Regions from separate parts of the Paenibacillus sp. FSL H8-0260 genome, predicted to be linked through region 2. Evidence: predicted binding sites of a transcription regulator. Region 2 holds the regulator's gene; each other region holds the start of a gene.
What was found. The regulator Rex, encoded in region 2, represses fermentation and respiration genes when NADH is low (regulators of the CRP and FNR family bind a similar motif). The targets are predictions, from matches to a motif close to TTGTGAAATATTTCACAA.
Positions count from the first base shown of each region.

Region 1 (4,469 bases), 1.9 Mb from region 2:
AGATTTCTGGAGCCTGCTGATAAGCATGCTTATCTCCCAGCACTACAATAACTGCTGAAGCAGTATGGATTTTATATTGGCCGTAAGCCGCTTCGCGAATTTCTTCTTTTAAACTCTCGTTAGATATCACTTTGTAATTTGTATGCTGTAGATTATAGGCCGATGGTGCCAATCTGGCGTAAGAGAACATTTCCTCTAATTCATTCTGAGGGATGATGACCCCTTCCACAAAATTCATAGCGGATCTGCGTGACTGAATCAAGTCTGTAAAAGCGCTCATAAGTATTCCTCCGTTGTGTATGTATTCGGTTGTAAAATATCAACACCTGATATTTGTAAATGAACTAACTAAATGTTACTAACTCAAAATAACACAGCCTAAAAAATTCGTCAATGATAAAATTTATTGAAGTTAATCTTGAATACCCTGTTGTCAAAAAATAGGACATAAATTAGGATATTAGGATATGTAGAAACACAGTGGATGAAAGGGTGGATAAATTGATTAATAGTAGAGAACAATTGATGATAGATTTGCAAAGAATCGAAGAGAATGACTACGAGCTTAGAAGTGGAGAGGACATAAAGGATTATGTGAAGTTGATGCTTGAGCATATAGGAGATCCCGAGCCTGTACTGCGTGATGAATTGATTTATTCCACATTCTACAAATGGATTAATGAGAAACATTGGTTTAATGACGCGGAGCTTCGTGAACTGCTGTGGATACTTCTTGACGAGCAGCATCTGTTTTATCACATTGGGAATAAAGAAGATCTGACGGTGTATGCAAGAACATTTTCTGTATTGGTTGTTGCTCTTATTCTCCAGCGGCATAGGGAAACGGCTATATTGGATAGCTCTGAATTTATAAAGGTGAAGCAGGGTTTGATTCGTTATTATGAGGAAGAACGGGACTTAAGAGGTTATATGGAAAAAGAAGGCTGGGCACACGCAGCAGCCCATGGCGCAGACGCCTTGGATGAGCTGGTTTTATGCTCGGAGAGTGATGCCGCGGTGCGGGAAGAGGTTCTGGCAGTTATTCAAAAGATGCTTTATAACGATCAATACATATTCAGGGAAGAAGAAGATGAAAGGATTGCTACTATTATAGTTACAATCATCGATCATCATTTACTTCCACAGCAGTCTATAACCGATTGGATTCTCAACTTGGCGCAATGTGGCAGTTGGCCTAGAAGCCACAGCCAGTACGTGACACGAATAAATACAAAGAACTTCCTGCGTTCTCTTTATTTCAGGTTACTTCTAACAGAGAAGAATATGGACATTGTGGAGGTTTTATTGAAAACTGAGAAGAATTTGAATGAATTTGTACATTAATTCACTCAAACGGTTTTAATTAACACTAGTAATTTAAATAATTTATTATAATGTAATAAAAATCACAAATTTTTATGGAAATTCAAAAACTTTGTGACATTTATAACTTGATAAGTGCTATAATAGAAATATGGCGTTAAAAGTTCTTATGTTTTTCATTACTATTAAGCAGCAAAGCTTATTGCAGAGGAGATTTGGATATGTCAGAATCAATCACTCAAACACAACCTGAACAAGAATCACCAAAAGTAGCTGTTAGCAAGGAACAAATGGATGTTCTTGAGCAGCTCTTGAAACCAGAAGTTCAGGAATCATTAACAGTCTTGGTGGAACAGTTGCCAAAATTAACTGAGCTTGTTGGCGTGCTTACAAAGTCCTATGACTTTGTGCAAACTGTCGCAGCGGATGATGTCTTGAAAAGTGATACGGTAAGTGCAATTAAAGAACTTGCTGAACCTGTAGTGCATTCCGCGAAGAATATGGCAGCTACAGTGATCGAAGCAAAAGATCGTGCGAATGAAAGTAACGAAGTTATTGGTCTTTTTGGTCTTATGAAGTTGTTGAAAGATCCACAAGCGCAAAAGCTTTTCCGTTTCGTAAATGCATACCTTCAAGTTGCTGGAGAACGCAGTAAGCAGAAATAATCATTTTCATATCTTATACGTAAGGGACGGAGGAAACATCATGTCTAAACATATTGTCATTCTAGGAGCAGGTTATGGTGGTCTACTAAGCGCCTTAACCGTACGCAAATATCTCAAAAAAGATGAAGCTAAAATTACTGTAGTTAATCAGTATCCTACCCACCAAATCATTACAGAATTGCATCGTCTTGCAGCAGGTAGTGTTGCAGAGGGTGCTGTAGCTATGCCTCTAACTAAGCTTTTCGCAGGGAAAGATATTGACCTGAAAATCGCGAAGGTTAATTCATTTTCTGTGGAGAACAAACAAATTGTTCTTTCTGATGGTGTGACACTTACTTATGATGCGCTTGTTGTAGGTCTTGGCAGCACTACAGCTTATTTTGGCATTCCAGGGCTTGAACAATACAGTATGGTATTGAAATCAGCTGCAGATGCTAACAAAATTCATCAACATATTGAAGATCGTATTCGTGAATATGCGAAATCGAAAAATGAAGCAGATGCAAACATCCTGATCGGTGGCGGCGGCTTAACAGGTGTTGAGCTTGTTGGTGAAATCGCGGATGTATTGCCTACACTTACTAAAAAATATGGCGTTGATCCTAAAGAAATTAAGCTAATGCTCGTTGAAGCAGGTCCTAAAATCCTTCCAGTATTGCCAGATGCATTAATCGAACGTGCTGTAGCAAGCTTGGAAAAACGTGGTGTTCAATTCCTGACAGGTCTTCCTGTTACGAATGTAGAAGGCAATGCGATTGACTTGAAAGACGGTCAAAAAATTATTGCTAACACATTTGTATGGACTGGTGGCGTACAAGGAAATCCACTCATCGGCGAATCCGGTCTTGAAGTTAACCGCGGTCGTGCAACGGTGAATGAATTCTTGCAATCCACTTCCCACAAAGATGTATTCGTTGCTGGTGACAGCGCGGTGGTCTTTGCAGAAGATGGACGTCCTTACCCTCCAACTGCTCAAATCGCTTGGCAAATGGGTGAATTGATCGGATACAATCTGTATGCCTTCTTGAAAAATAAATCGTTTGAAAGCTTTAGCCCAATCAACTCTGGTACACTTGCTAGCTTAGGCCGTAAAGACGGTGTTGCCATCGTTGGTGCAAGTTCTACTCCGTTAAAAGGCTTGCCTGCAACTCTGATGAAGGAAGCAAGTAATATCCGTTACTTGTCCCACATTAAAGGATTGTTCAGCCTAGCTTACTAATATAGCTTAACCCTAAACCCTGCTCAAATCTGAGCGGGGTTTTTGTTATTGTTTTTTTAGTGAAATGTTTGCATTATTGATGTTTCACAGTAGGCTGTATTCATTGTATTTGATATAATAGATTGGGTTATATTAACAGAGGTAGTTAGAGGAGGATTTCATTTATGATATTCCAACAAAACGATGTCATTCTGTTTCAAGGGGACAGCATAACAGACTGGGGGCGTAATCATGAAGACGCTTCATCACTTGGAGTAGGTTATGCAATGATGGTCGCCGCTCGTCTGGGGTATTTATATCCAGAGAAGAATCTTACTTTTATTAACCGTGGTATTGGTGGCAACCGTATTGTTGATTTACAGGGACGTTGGGATCAGGATTGTCTGGATTTGAAGCCGACTTGGGTGTCCATTTATATTGGAATTAACGACACTTGGCGGCGTTTTGATTCTGGTGAAGAAACCACTCCCGAGCAGTTTGAAGCTTCGTATCGGGACCTGATCGAACGCACTCAGAAATCTTTAGATGCTAAATTAGTGCTTATAGAGCCTTTTGTTTTGCCTGTACCGGAAGATCGTAGAACTTGGCGTCAGGATCTTGATCCTAAAATTCATATTGTCCGCGAGCTGGCACGTGAATATGGGGCGCCGCTGGTTCCGCTAGATGGACTTTTTGCAGCGGCTTCCGTAAAAGCAGAACCGGCTTACTGGGCATATGATGGAGTACATCCTACTCCTGCAGGTCATGCACTTATTGCGGATGCTTGGCTCAAAACGATGGGAGTAATCTAATCAATTGCCATTTTAAGACTAGAACCACGCTTTAATAAGCAGGTTGTAGTCTTTTTTTAATCGCGTGTTCATAAAGTCGTTTTTATATATTTATAGACACTGTTATAATTGGAATATGCTTATGTATTGGAGGCGATTCGCATTAGGCGGTTAATATGGATAGCACCTTTGTTATTGGTCGTAGTGTTAAGCGGATGTAAAAGTGATTTGGGCTTCATCAATGCCAGATGGATCGAAGGCGTGTCGTTGACACCCGTGGCAACGAGTGATCAGAAACAAGCGGATCGTCCTTTGCACTCAGAGAGCTTAACGCTAAAGGATTCTGTTTTGATCAAGACGCTTGCGGAGGCTATGAACAAGAGTAAGAAATTTTCTGATGATCTGGATTGGGGTCCGGAATTTGAAATGAAGCTTGTTTATGGGGACGGCTATTCGGAAGATTATTACATAGCGCTTGGAGATCAACTTGGA
Region 1 is NZ_CP150298.1:2,741,528-2,745,996, forward strand. Features, by position in the region: gene MHI51_RS12005 (nitroreductase family protein) at 1-280, opposite strand, end outside; gene MHI51_RS12010 (DUF2785 domain-containing protein) at 502-1,344, shown strand; gene MHI51_RS12015 (DUF1641 domain-containing protein) at 1,545-1,988, shown strand; gene MHI51_RS12020 (NAD(P)/FAD-dependent oxidoreductase) at 2,029-3,207, shown strand; gene MHI51_RS12025 (SGNH/GDSL hydrolase family protein) at 3,372-3,998, shown strand; gene MHI51_RS12030 (hypothetical protein) at 4,167-4,469, shown strand, end outside.
Region 1: a site for Rex is predicted at 1,395-1,412, ahead of MHI51_RS12015 (DUF1641 domain-containing protein). Genes of this name have one in related genera too.

Region 2 (4,469 bases):
GATTTTCTGAAAATTTGCTTTCCTTCGCTCACATCTTATCAACTAAGCTCTGTCAGTGCTCATTTTGGAGTGACACATGATCATCCGCATCAGGCAGATAGTGATGCACTTGCGACTGCTTTAGTGCTGTTGAAATGTCTTGAGGAGCTCTACGAGCTGCCGCTGCTTACGATCCAGAGACTCTGTGAGCTGTTTACCGAAGAGGATAGTGATCTGGGCTGGTACTTTGATGGTCTGCTGCGAGAGCGGGAAGCGGAGACGCTACAGCCCGAAGGTGATCTGACTTTCTATCGTCAATTAGCGCTTGCAGTAGGAGATTGGACGGAGTTAGCGCCACCTAGAGATGAGCATGCTGAGAATCCGCTAGCGAATTTATCTTTTACTGATTATATGGACGAAGTAACCAAACGACTTAAAGACACATTACCGCAGTATGAAAGCCGGGAAGCTCAGGATATTATGATCAATGAGGTGATGACGGCACTTGCCGAAGACAAACACCTACTGATCGAAGCGGGCACAGGAACCGGTAAATCGCTCGGTTATTTGTTGCCTGCCATTTATCAAAGCGTTCGCACCAATGAAAAAGTCATGGTCAGCACTCATACCATTAATCTGCAGGACCAATTGCGCGAGCGGGATATCCCTTTGTTAACGCAGGTAGTTCCTTTTCCGTTTAAAGCTGCTATTTTTAAGGGAAGAGGGCATTATTTGTGTCTGCGTAAGTTTGAGCATAAAATTAATAAAAAGGACTTTATAAGCCCAAGGGAAGATGCGCTTACTGCCGCTCAGATGATTGTATGGCTCACTCAAAGTGAATCAGGGGATGATGAAGAGCTGAATTTAAGCGGCCGGGGCGGTGATTTCTGGGAGACGGTGGCAAGCGATACCGATTCCTGTCTGGGCCGTTCTTGTCCTTGGTTCCGCAAATGTTATTATCATAGGGCCAAGCATGAAGCTGGGATTGCTGACGTGGTTATTACGAACCACTCCAAGCTATTCGCAGATGTTAAGGCTGGGCACCAGCTGCTTCCGGCTTACGAGCATCTTGTCATTGATGAAGCACATCATTTAGAAGATGTGGCTGGTAAACATCTTGGCATGCATATGAAGCATTTCACTGTGGCACACACATTATCGCGGCTGTATAAAGATAGCCGAAACGGACAGCTTCCTGCTCTGCGCCAGATATTACAGTCGTCAGGCAGTGAAGAGGCTTCAGAATGGAGCGGAGTCATCGATCGGATCTACCCGGATCTGCTTACCGTCAAAGAAACCTGGGATGCACTCAGCGACAAGCTGTTCAGCCTTTTGCCGGAACGCAGTGATGCAGGGGCAGGGGAAGCGGGACAACTGGTTATGCGTTTGATTCCCGCCCGTAAGCCGAAGGATTGGGATGAATTGGTTGCACTAGAGAACACTATGAATCTGACGTTAAGCGACATCATCCGTAAGGGTGATAAAATGCTTAACGAGATGCGCGACCAGGAAAGCCAATCCTCAGCAGACAGTCTTGTTACTGATATTAGCGGTTTATTTAAGGATTTGGCTTCCATCCGTGAGCAAGTAAGATTCTTTATGGGGCTGAATGACGATAATGTAGTATATTGGCTGGAGGCAAATGGGAATTACCGCAGCAAATCACTGCAGATGTATGCTGTCCCTGTGGATGTTAGCAGCCAGCTTAAAGAGTTGTTCTTCGATAAGAAAAAAAGCATCGTGCTTACCTCGGCGACGCTGTCTGTAGATAAATCTTTTCAATTTATGATTGATAATCTCGGACTTAACGAAGCTGCGGAAGAAGGACGTCTAATGACCTCACTTCTTCCTTCTCCCTTTAAGTATCGCGAGCAGGCACTGTTAGTTATACCGCGTGATTTTCCTAGTGTGAAGGGCAGTGTGGGCGATGCTCGATTTGTCGATACACTCGTACAGTCATTATCGGAAGCTGCTAAAACAACACGTGGGCGGATGCTGGTTCTGTTTACTTCTTATAAAATGCTGCGTCAGGTATATGATCCGCTTAAAGAGGCTTTAGCCTCACAAGAGATTACGGTGCTTGGTCAAGGCGTGGAAGGTGGCAGCCGGAGCAAGCTGATCCGCCGCTTTCAGGACAGTGCAGCATCCGTATTGCTGGGGACGAGCAGCTTCTGGGAAGGTGTAGATATTCCAGGTGAAGCACTGACTTGCCTGGCCATCGTGAGACTTCCGTTTCAACCGCCGAATCACCCGTTGGCGGAAGCGAAGTCGGAGTTATTACAGGCCCAGAAGAAGAATCCGTTCATGAAATTATCTGTTCCTCAAGCGGTTATTCGTTTTAAGCAGGGATTCGGAAGACTGGTTCGCACGGCGCAGGATCGCGGAATAGTTATTGTTTATGATACAAGGGTTATTGAATCTCATTACGGGAAGTATTTCCTTTATTCATTGCCTGGTCCCAAAATGGAGCATATGCTTACTGATCAAATGGTCCCTCGCATAGCGGAATGGCTAGAGGATGGCGGCGCTTCTTAAAACGCTCGTCTTCAGTTTAGCTCCTCCTTATCCTTAAGGGCGGTGTGTTACAGTACCGTCCTTAATAAGGAGAGGTAGACGTTTGAATATGGATTTTCACAAGAACATTACTATTTTTAGGAGGAAAAATATGAAATCGGATAAAATATCAGAAGCCGTTGTTCGCAGACTGCCTGTGTACTTGCGTTTTTTGAATGATCTCCAGAATCGCGAAATATTAACAGTTTCCTCTCAGGAACTTGGACAAAAGCTTGATCTTAATCCCGCACAGATTCGTAAGGATTTAGCATATTTTGGTGACTTCGGCAGAAAAGGTATCGGCTATGATGTAACGTATCTTATTGAGAAAATCCGTCATATCCTGAAGCTGGATCAACAGCTTAATGTAGCTTTAGTTGGAGCAGGTAATCTCGGACATGCCTTGTCTAATTACAATGCATATCTTAAAGATACTATGAAAATCACGGCTATATTTGATTCGTACGCTCCTAAGGTTGGACGTAAGATCAACTCCCTTACTGTGCAACCGATGGATGAACTAGGCAGCACGATTCGTGAGCAAGGTATTCGCATTGCCATTATTACCGTACCTGATTCAGAAGCTCAAAATGTAGCAGATATTCTCATTTCTTCTGGGATTGAAGCGATTTTGAACTTTGCCCCTGTGATTCTGAAGACACCACCGAATATCCGGGTGCATGCAGCTGATTTTACAACTGATCTGCAAAGTCTTGCTTATTACTTGCGGGATGGAAAGGAAGAAAGCGAACATGAACAACAATAAAACGATAATTAAGGGCGGGTATTTTCTGACTCCGGGAACGGATGAGCCGGTTCTGAGTGGATATATGACTATTGAAGATGATTTAATCACTTACATAGGAAAAGAAGAGCCTCAGATGGAAGCTGGAGTGCAAGTGGTTGATGGCAGCCGTCTGCTGTTCATGCCTGGACTTGTAAACACACATGGTCATGCGGCGATGTCTTTGCTGCGTGGATATGGAGATGATTTAGCGCTACAAGTGTGGCTTCAGGAGAAGATGTGGCCAATGGAGGAAAAGTTCACCGGTGATGATGTATACTGGGGAACCTCCTTATCTGTATTGGAAATGCTGAAGGGTGGAACTACGACCTTCCTCGATATGTATGATCATATGGACCGAGTAGCCGAGGTAGCTGAGTTATCAGGTATCCGTTCCGTATTGATGCGTGGTGTGATCGGGTTATGTCCAGAGGATGTACAGAATCACAAGCTTGCGGAAGCGATTTCTTTTGCCCGTAACTGGCATGGAAAGGCTGAAGGCAGAATTACTACTATGATCTCGCCGCACGCCCCTTATACTTGCCCTCCGGACTTCCTGGTTAAGTTCGTGCAGGCAGCGCATGATCTGGATTTACCGATGCATACGCATATGTCCGAAACGAAACGTGAAGTGGAACAAAATGTGGCGGATTACGGGTTGCGTCCTGTAGCTCACTTAGAGAAGCTTGGCATGTTCACACGTCCCTCGATAGTTGCACATGGTGTTCATTTAAATGATGAAGAGATTGAGATCTTGGCTCGCCATAATGTGGGTGTATCTCATAATCCGGGCAGTAATTTGAAGTTGGCTAGCGGAGTGGCTCGGGTTACTGATCTTCTAAAAGCTGGTGTGAAGGTGTCTCTTGGCACGGATGGCGCGGCAAGCAACAATAACTTGGATATGTTTGAAGAGATGCGGCTTGCAGCTCTCATTCATAAGGGTGTCAGCGGTGATCCAACGGCTGTTCCAGCTCCAGAGGCTCTGCGTATGGCTACAGAATATGGCGCGCAGTCCATCTTTTTAAATAATGTAGGCAGACTTGCTGTAGGGATGAAAGCAGATTTCATTGCTATTGATATCGATCAGCCGCATTTGCTGCCACACACAGATCTGTTGTCTCATGCGGTTTACTCTGCTAGCGCTAAGGATGTT
Region 2 is NZ_CP150298.1:4,690,300-4,694,768, reverse strand. Features, by position in the region: gene dinG (ATP-dependent DNA helicase DinG) at 1-2,514, shown strand, start outside; gene MHI51_RS20895 (redox-sensing transcriptional repressor Rex) at 2,645-3,298, shown strand; gene MHI51_RS20890 (amidohydrolase) at 3,285-4,469, shown strand, end outside.

Region 3 (4,469 bases), 3.0 Mb from region 2:
GTCAATATACTCGGTCACTTTTTGGATAAGCACTGTTCCATCCCCTGTATACCCGGGAAGCTCCCGCTCCTTATCCACCCTGCCTTCATGTGAATGCAAAGGATATTTTACCTGAAGATGCTCATCGATCCGATGAAGCAGCTTGTTCAGATCACTCTTCGGCACAGGTTTCAATACATAATCGAATGCTTGCAGTTGCACGGCTTGACGCGCATATTCAAAGTTATCGTACCCGCTGATGATGACAACCAGAACCGACGGGCAGCGTTCGCGCAATATATTCATCAGATCGAGCCCATTCATATTCGGCATGTTGATGTCCACAAGACATACATGTGGTAGGGCTTCCTCCACCATATTCAATGCTTCGTTTGCACTTTTCGCTTCTCCTGCAACCTCAAAAAGATACGGACTCTCCTCAATGTATTGTCGCAAGCCTTTGCGAATGATCGTTTCATCATCGACGATGACAATCTTCCACATCTTCATTCCACTCCCCGTCCAAAGGTATTCGAATGACCATAACGGTAATGCCATCTTCGCTCTTCACTGCAAGGCCATATGGCACTCCGTAAGCTAGTCGAATGCGATGGTTTACACTGTATAGCCCAAAGCCTGTGGCAGAACGATCATATGTATCATCAAGAAGGGCTTGATTTATCTGCACAAGCTTCTCTTCCGGAATCATAACCCCATTATTTTCAACCTTAATGACCAAATAATCGGCCTGTTTATATGCTGTAATCGAAATTTTGCACTTTTGATCCCCAAGTGGCTTAATCCCGTGATAAATCGCATTTTCCACCAAAGGCTGCAGTATGAAGCGAACGACTTGGCACTGAGCAAGCTTTTCATCATATCGAAGCTCGTAGTCCAGAATCTCCTCATATCGCACACCTTGAATATGAAGATAACTCTCGACATGGTACAACTCCTGATCAAGCAGAATGTAGGGACTGCCTGTGCCAAGCCCTAATCGGAAATACGCGCTAAGCGCTTCCACCATCTCCACCACATTGTCTGCTCCATGTTCCGTTGCCATCCACTGGATCGTATCCAATGTGTTGTATAAAAAGTGCGGCTTGATCTGCTCATGAATCAGTCTGAGTTCCATCTCCTTTCGGTCCTGCTCCACAGCGTATAATTGAACAAGCATGTCATTGAAGCTTCGTCCAAGATCGCCGATCTCATCCGAGCGCGTAACATCTGCTCGTATGGTTTGGTTGCCGTTCTGCACATTTTCCATTACCTGGCGAAGCGACTGAATTGGACGAATAATGGAAGAAGCAAGCAGCACCAGAAAGACGATAAACGCACTACCGATAAGAACGCCTACCAGCAATGCAGTCCGCTGGGTTTTGATCACCGCTAACGATAGACTTGAATTCGGTACTTTGAGTACTAACTTCCAGCCTTCCACATTTTGAATTGGAGCCTCAAATACACTCATGTTCTTCTTATCTGCTGTATCCTCCGCTCCATCTTCTTCACCCAGCTCTCTGCAATCGACGATAAGCTGGCCTGACTGGTCATATAGCATTACATCTTGAGCAATCTCCCTCATCTTCTTGACGGAGACGGCTGCGGCAATATAAGCTACCTCATCATTCACCGATGGATTCACGCGATAAAGAATGACGACGATTTCGGCTGCATTCGCTTTGGATACGATCGGATTGCTTACCACATAATTGGAATCTGAATTCAGCAGTTTTCGATAGTAGGGTCGGTTTAGTATCGAAAAAGGCTTGTCCCTTGCTGACCAGGAATTTCCGTGAATATCCACCACGCGTATGGATTCGTACTCTACTTTCTTCTTCGCCTCGAACTTATCGAACTCTTGCAGCAATTCATCTCGTGTCCACTGATGGTCCGAAGCTAGAGAAGCAAGCATGTCTATCTCTCCAATGCGCTGATTAAACCAATAATCAATCTGGTCGCTGCGTGCAGTAACCACTTGCTGCGTTAAGTTCTTATTCAAAGGGACAACCGTATGGTTCATCTCCAAATATATTGTTACAAGCAATGCAACGAACAGCAGCAAGAAGCAGCCTCCTGCGATTAACGTAATTTTTAAGTGAATTGATTTCATTGTAATCATAGCCCTTCACAATATCCGTTTCTTACATGCCCGAAAAAGACAAAAAAACACTAATCTGTGCAAATACATAATGCTGTACTAAATCTATAATAGGTCTTGTGCATATTTTCACATGAAATAACATTCATGTCTAGGCTAGAGATAAAGGATTTGCCTAGCAAATCTTCCTCTCCCTAGTGTATGTAACCAATCCACAACAGAATGAAGGAGATATTATGCGAACTCACACGAAAAAGCTGTTATCTATTCTACTAGTCCTCAGTCTTATGTTCACGCTTGCTGCTTGCGGCAGTAAAGATGCAGAGCCCGCTGCAGATGCAAACGGAGTTCAAGTCTTTGAAGGAGTTGGGCAAGGTAAACATGGCGATATTAAAGTACAAGTCTCCTTATTAGATAACAAGATCACTGACATTAAAGTGACAGAGCATAAGGAAAATGAAGTACTTGCAGAACCTGTTTATACGCAGCTCAAGCAAGAGGTCATGGCAACTAACAGCGCAAAAGTTGATGCCATTAGCGGATCTACAGTTACAAGCAAAGGATATCTCGAAGCCATTCAAGATGCAATTACGAAGTCTGGACTTACCCTTGTCGCTGGCGCTGCAGTCAGTGGAAGCAAAGACAAAGAAGAAGTCGAGCAAACCTATGATGTTGTCGTCATCGGTGCCGGGGGTGCTGGCTTTAGTGCGGCTATCGAAGCGAAGAGCGCTGGAGCTAATGTAGTTCTGCTCGAGAAAATGCCAGCTGTTGGCGGCAACACATTGATCTCCGGTGGTGAGATGAATGCGCCGGACAACTGGGTTGAACGTGCTCTTGGCATCACTGATGACACGGCTGACTTGTTCTATAATGATACGATGAAAGGCGGAGACAACCTCGGGGATCCAAAGATGGTTCGTATTCTTGCCGACAATGCTCTAGCATCTGCCGAATGGCTGCGCGATGATATCAAGGTAGAGTTCTTACCTGATCATCTGTTCCAATTTGGAGGCCATTCCAGAAAACGTGCGTTGATTCCTGTAGGTCATACAGGTGTTGAATTGATTACTAAGTTAAAAGCCAAAACAGACGCTGATCAAATCACGATCAAAACGAATATGAAAGCCGAAACCTTGCTGAAGGACGAAAGCGGCAAAGTAACAGGTGTAACTGCGACTTCGGGTACTGGCGACAAGATCACATTCCATGCGAACAAAGGCGTCATCATCGCTACCGGTGGTTTTGGATCCAATGTAGAGATGCGTAAAAAGTATAACCCTAAAATGGATGAGAAATATATGTCTACCGATACACCAGGATCTACAGGTGACGGTATCGTTATGGCAGAAACGATTGGCGCCAAACTGACAAACATGGAGAGTATTCAAACGTATCCAATCTGTAATCCTGAGACAGGTGTTATTTCTCTGGTTGCAGACTCCCGCTTCGATGGTGCAATCCTGATTAACCAAGAAGGCAAGCGCTTCGTTGAGGAATTAGAACGTCGTGACGTTATTTCTAAAGCAATTCTTGCCCAAACGGGCGGATATACGTATCAATTATGGAATCAAGGCATTGAGGATATCGGTAAAACGATAGAAGTTCATCAAGACGAATACGATCAACTCGTTAAACAAGGCTTGCTCTTTAAAGCCGATACGATTGAAGAGGCCGCTGATTTCTTTAAAATTGACGTGAACACTTTGAAAGAAACGATTAATAAAGTAAATGATTATGCGAAAACAGGTAAAGACCTTGATTTCAAACATCGCGGTGGATTGAAATCTCTTGAAAAAGGCCCTTACTACATCGAAAAAGCTGTACCCTCCGTTCACCATACAATGGGCGGCTTGGTGATCGACGAGAAGACTCGCGTTTTGAATGAAAAAGGCGAAGTCATCCCTGGGTTGTTCGCTGCAGGTGAAGTAACAGGGGTCATTCATGGTACAAACCGTCTTGGCGGTAATGCCATCGCTGATATCTTCACATTCGGCCGGATTGCAGGCAAACAAGTTGTAGCAGAGTAATCTTATTTTTGCGTAACTGCTCTATTAATAAGTTAGCCTTAAAAACGTGCAAGATAACTTGTAGAGTGCCGGTTGACTGCTAACTTTCAAGCTGCCCTCTATGACATAGCAAACCGCCCTGTTAGCAACATTGCGAATGAACTGCACCCCAATTGTTAGACACAACTAACATTTGGAGGTGCAGTTTTTTTATGACCAGGTACAGTACAAACGAAAAAATCCAAGCCGTTATGCGTTATAAAAAGGGATCCGAGAGCTTGAAAGCCATTGCAAAATCAATCGGGATTCACCATTCTGTCTTTTTAAACTGGATTAGTCAATATGAGCATCATGGTGAAGAAGCTTTTAAAAAGGGCTATACA
Region 3 is NZ_CP150298.1:853,281-857,749, reverse strand. Features, by position in the region: gene MHI51_RS03710 (response regulator) at 1-483, opposite strand, end outside; gene MHI51_RS03705 (histidine kinase) at 458-2,044, opposite strand; gene MHI51_RS03700 (flavocytochrome c) at 2,317-4,107, shown strand; partial or broken gene MHI51_RS03695 (IS3 family transposase) at 4,299-4,469, shown strand, end outside.
Region 3: a site for Rex is predicted at 2,198-2,215, ahead of MHI51_RS03700 (flavocytochrome c). Genes of this name have one in related genera too.

Region 4 (4,469 bases), 1.1 Mb from region 2:
TGGAGCAGCAGGTATCGGATATGGGGCTGCAAGTTTATCGTGATCGCTATACTTTTGACCGATGGGAAGAAAAGAACAGTACTTTAATGATTGATCAGCAGGTAATTCATGTCTCTTCAGCTTTTCCCTATTCCGGGGAAACTGACGAAAAAGGTGTAACTGGGGAGCTGGTGTATACGAAGCGTGGTGAATATGGCCAGGCCAGCGGAAAAATTGCTGTCATTGAAATTGAGAATTTCAGAAATTTTCCAAGTGGGATCGTTATGAATATGCGGGATTCATCTCCAATGGACAACCAAATTGCCCCAAATGAAGGCGATCTGGTCCTCACTACAGCTTTAAAAGAAGCTAAATTGGAGCAAGCGAAGGAAAAGGGCGTAAAAGCTGTTGTTTTAGTCTGGAAAGGGGTATCTGACGATAAGGTTGAAGAGCAATATGTGCCTTTTACCACCGATTATGCTGGAATCCCTGCGATCTGGGTGAATGAAACGGAAGGGCAAAAGGTTATCAGGGCAGCTCAGGAGCATAAAGAAGGTACGGTTATTTTAGAAGCGGTAATACAAAAAGATGCCCCAACAGAATCCTTTTATGTGAAAATTGACGGTAAGAATAAAGACGAAGCAATTATCGTAAATACTCATACGGATGGGATAAATGTGGTGGAGGAGAATGGCGCTGTGGGCATGCTGTCTATGATTCGTTACTTACAGCAGGAGCAGCCGGAACGTACGATGATATTTGCTTTTGTGACAGGGCATTTTAGATTACCGGAGTTCAAAGGGTCCTCTCAGGCAACTTCCACCTGGATGGAGGGGCATCGAGAGCTGTGGGATGGCAAGAATGGCCATTTAAAAGCTGTAGCTGGAATTACGGTCGAGCATTTAGGCAGCATGGAGTGGAAGGACGATGATACGGGTCACTATGGTCCAACTGGACAAATAAGTACAGAATATACCTATGCGGGCAATGAAATGATGGCAGCCATTTGGCTGAAGGCTATTGAAAAGACAGATAGCACACGTACTGTATTATTGCGTGGACATAACAAGTTTGAGTTTGGAGAGAGTCAGCCCTTATTTGAAGCAGGGATACCGGTGATTGGTTTCATTCCAATGCCCGACTATCTGCTCGTGGATAGTGACAACAGAGAGATGGACAAATTTGATGCAAAGCTAATGCATACGCAAATTGTATCGTTGCTGAAAGCGGTCAAGCTAGTGGACGGAACGGAGACGACTAAGCTTGGGAAGTCAGATGGGTATTCTTTTTTCTACGGTCGTACTAAATGATATTGGCAGATCAAGATTTGTCATGACGAAGATGACATTAGCTTTAATTCAAAAAACACTGATGATTTGAGTCAGTGTTTTTTGTTGCAAAAGGGGATATATTATGGCTCAAAATGAGAAAATATCGTTTTTTTGCCAGCATCGAAGTAGGAGGGAACTTGTGACATCACATATGCACTAATCAATCAATAGCTCCTTCGGGTACTTATTGTGTTATTCACTGAGTTGTCAGAAAGATTTGACCCTTTCTTGAACGTTTAGGGATTAAGAGATATCTGTGATTGAATTACTTGCAATTTAAGATAAGATGATTTTAATTATTGGGTCACATTATAATTTTGACTGCTCAGTATCAGATAAATCGGGCTCGCCAACTCTTGCTTTGTGAATTTTTTCTCTTTTTACATAGCAAAGAACGATGAACGTCATACTAAAACGAACAGGCAACGATGTCGCTGAACCTTGCTAAACCTGATATTGAATGCAGCCAACAGTTAGCAGGCCTAATCATAGAAAAATGAACAGTGTTTTGAAGGGAGCAGTAAAGAATGGCAATTGATACGGTGCTATGGAGCAGGCTGGTGACAGGCTTGACTCTCGGGTTCCACGTTATTTTTGCGACGATTGGCGTCGGTATACCGCTAATGATCGCTATAGCAGAGTTTATCGGGATTCGGAAGAAGGACCCCCATTATACACTTATGGCAAAGCGGTGGTCTCGAGGATTTGTCATTTCTGTGGCGGTTGGTGTCGTGACCGGTACAGCGATTTCACTACAGCTGGCCCTGGTATGGCCGAATTTTATGAAACTGGCTGGGAATGTCATTGCACTTCCGTTATTCATGGAGGTGTTCGCGTTCTTCTTTGAAGCTATCTTCTTGGGCATTTATTTGTATACGTGGGGTCGGTTCAAAAATCCGTATATCCATTGGCTGCTGACGATACCGATTGTCGCCGGGGCAGGCATGTCTGCCGTTTTTATTACGACGGTGAACGGATTCATGAACCAGCCTGAAGGCTTTGTCATGGAAGCAGGCCAATTCACAGCGATTAACCCGGTGCAAGCGATGCTGAATACGGCGACGTTCTCCAAAGTGTTCCATGTATTAAGCTCGGCCTATTTGACTGGAGCTGCCTTGTTAGCCGGGATTGCAGCCTTCGCGATGCTGAGAAAAGGTGTGTCCGCATACCACAAAAAATCTTTAAATCTAATGATGGCGGTCGTTTTACTATTCGGTTTGCTGAACACGTTAGCCGGTGATGTGTCTGCCAAGTTTTTGGCCGAGCATCAGCCAGAGAAGCTTGCAGCGGCAGAGTGGCATTTTGAGACGAGCAGCAGTGTGGATTTGGTACTATTGGGATGGCTGAATGCAGAGCATGAAGTTCTAGGGGCTCTTCATCTGCCGAAGCTGCTCAGCTTCCTGGCCTTTGGAGACTTTAATGCAGAGGTGACGGGGCTCGAGGAATTCCCCAAGGAAGAATGGCCACCGCTTCTCGTTCATTATCTGTTTGATTTAATGGTCGGAATTGGATTTACTCTGCTCGCGATTTCGTTTCTATATTTTCTGTTTGTGTTCTGGAAAAAGCGTAATGAGCTTAACAAGTGGATGCTTCGCATCATCGCACTGAGCGCCCCTCTCGCTTTTCTGGCTGTTGAGCTGGGATGGTTTTATGCAGAGATTGGCCGACAGCCGTGGATTATCCGTGGATATATGCGTGTTGAGGAGGCTGCCACGTCTTCACCGAATGTAAGAATTATATTCTTCGCCTTATTGCTCTTGTACATCGTACTCGGCAGTATGTGTGTAATCGTGCTGAGACGCTTGTTCAACAATAACCCGGCAGAAGCTGAGATGGAGAAATGGATGAAGGATCATCCTAATCAATTTACGGAAAAGGGGGGCACTGAATGATGAGTTACGAATTGATTGGCATCTCGGTGCTCTGGCTGTTTTTGTACGGCTATTTAATTATAGCTTCCATTGATTTCGGAGCGGGCTTCTTCGCCTTTTATGCACGTTTAACAAAGCAGGATCATCTCATTAATCGTCTGATTTCCCGATATTTATCACCCGTATGGGAGATTACAAATGTATTTTTTATCTTTTTCTATATTGGCATCGTCGGATTTTTTCCGGACACAGCCTATTATTATGGCTCCGCGTTACTTGTTCCGGGAAGCATTGCAGTGATTCTTCTTGCGATTCGCGGTTCATTCTATGCTTTTGAAAATTACGGTTCCAAGAAAAACATAGTATATCTTTTTTTGTACGGAGCTACAGGTTTGCTTATTCCAGCATCGTTGTCAGTGGCGCTAACTTTGTCTGAAGGCGGCTTTATCGTGAAGCAGGGGGAGACGGTTTCTCTAGATTACTGGGCGCTGTTTACCAATCCGTTATCGTGGAGTATCGTTGGACTGGCAATCGTGTCCGTTTTGTTCATTAGCGGATCATTTCTGACATTTTACGCTTCTCGGGCGGAGGATCATTCCGCGTTGAAGCTGATGCGCAACTACGCCCTGTTTTGGAGCACACCCACGATAATCCTCGCACTGACAGCATTTATCTATTTGGGTCAACACAATGAGCGCCATTTTCAAAATATGATGGATTTATGGTGGTTACTGGCACTTTCCGTTGCTTTCTTCATGATCGCGATGTGGCTATTATATAACGGACGCCGTTACGGATTAGCTTTTATATGCGTCATGTTGCAGTTTTTCTGTGCCTTTTTCGCTTATGGGATTGGGCAATACCCTTATATTCTTGATCCGTATATCACGATTCAGAGCAGTGCAACTTCACCGGCAATGGGTTTAGCGTTAGTAATTGTGTTTATCGGCGGTCTATGCCTGTTGATCCCATCCCTTATTCTGGTCTTCAAACTCTTCCTGTTTGATGCGGATTATGTTAAAGGGAAAAAATAAAGCTGATTAATCCATTACGGCATGTTTGAGGTTTTCCTACAAGCCTATAGATAAAGGAGGTGTGATCTGTGAAGAGGAAATCCAGTCTGATTTCTCAACAAATGTCTTCACAAAGGAAAAACATGGCTCTCCTCGCAATCATTTCACTAGCGCTTGGTATAGCTATTGTGAGTCAGGCTGGACTGCTTGCTGAAGCAGTCCAACGGATTTTTGTCGAGAAAGCTTCATTTTCATCGGTTATCCTGTTGCTCGGC
Region 4 is NZ_CP150298.1:3,599,070-3,603,538, forward strand. Features, by position in the region: gene MHI51_RS15985 (hypothetical protein) at 1-1,289, shown strand, start outside; gene MHI51_RS15990 (cytochrome ubiquinol oxidase subunit I) at 1,838-3,202, shown strand; gene MHI51_RS15995 (cytochrome d ubiquinol oxidase subunit II) at 3,199-4,215, shown strand; gene cydD (thiol reductant ABC exporter subunit CydD) at 4,284-4,469, shown strand, end outside.
Region 4: a site for Rex is predicted at 1,672-1,689, ahead of MHI51_RS15990 (cytochrome ubiquinol oxidase subunit I). Genes of this name have one in related genera too.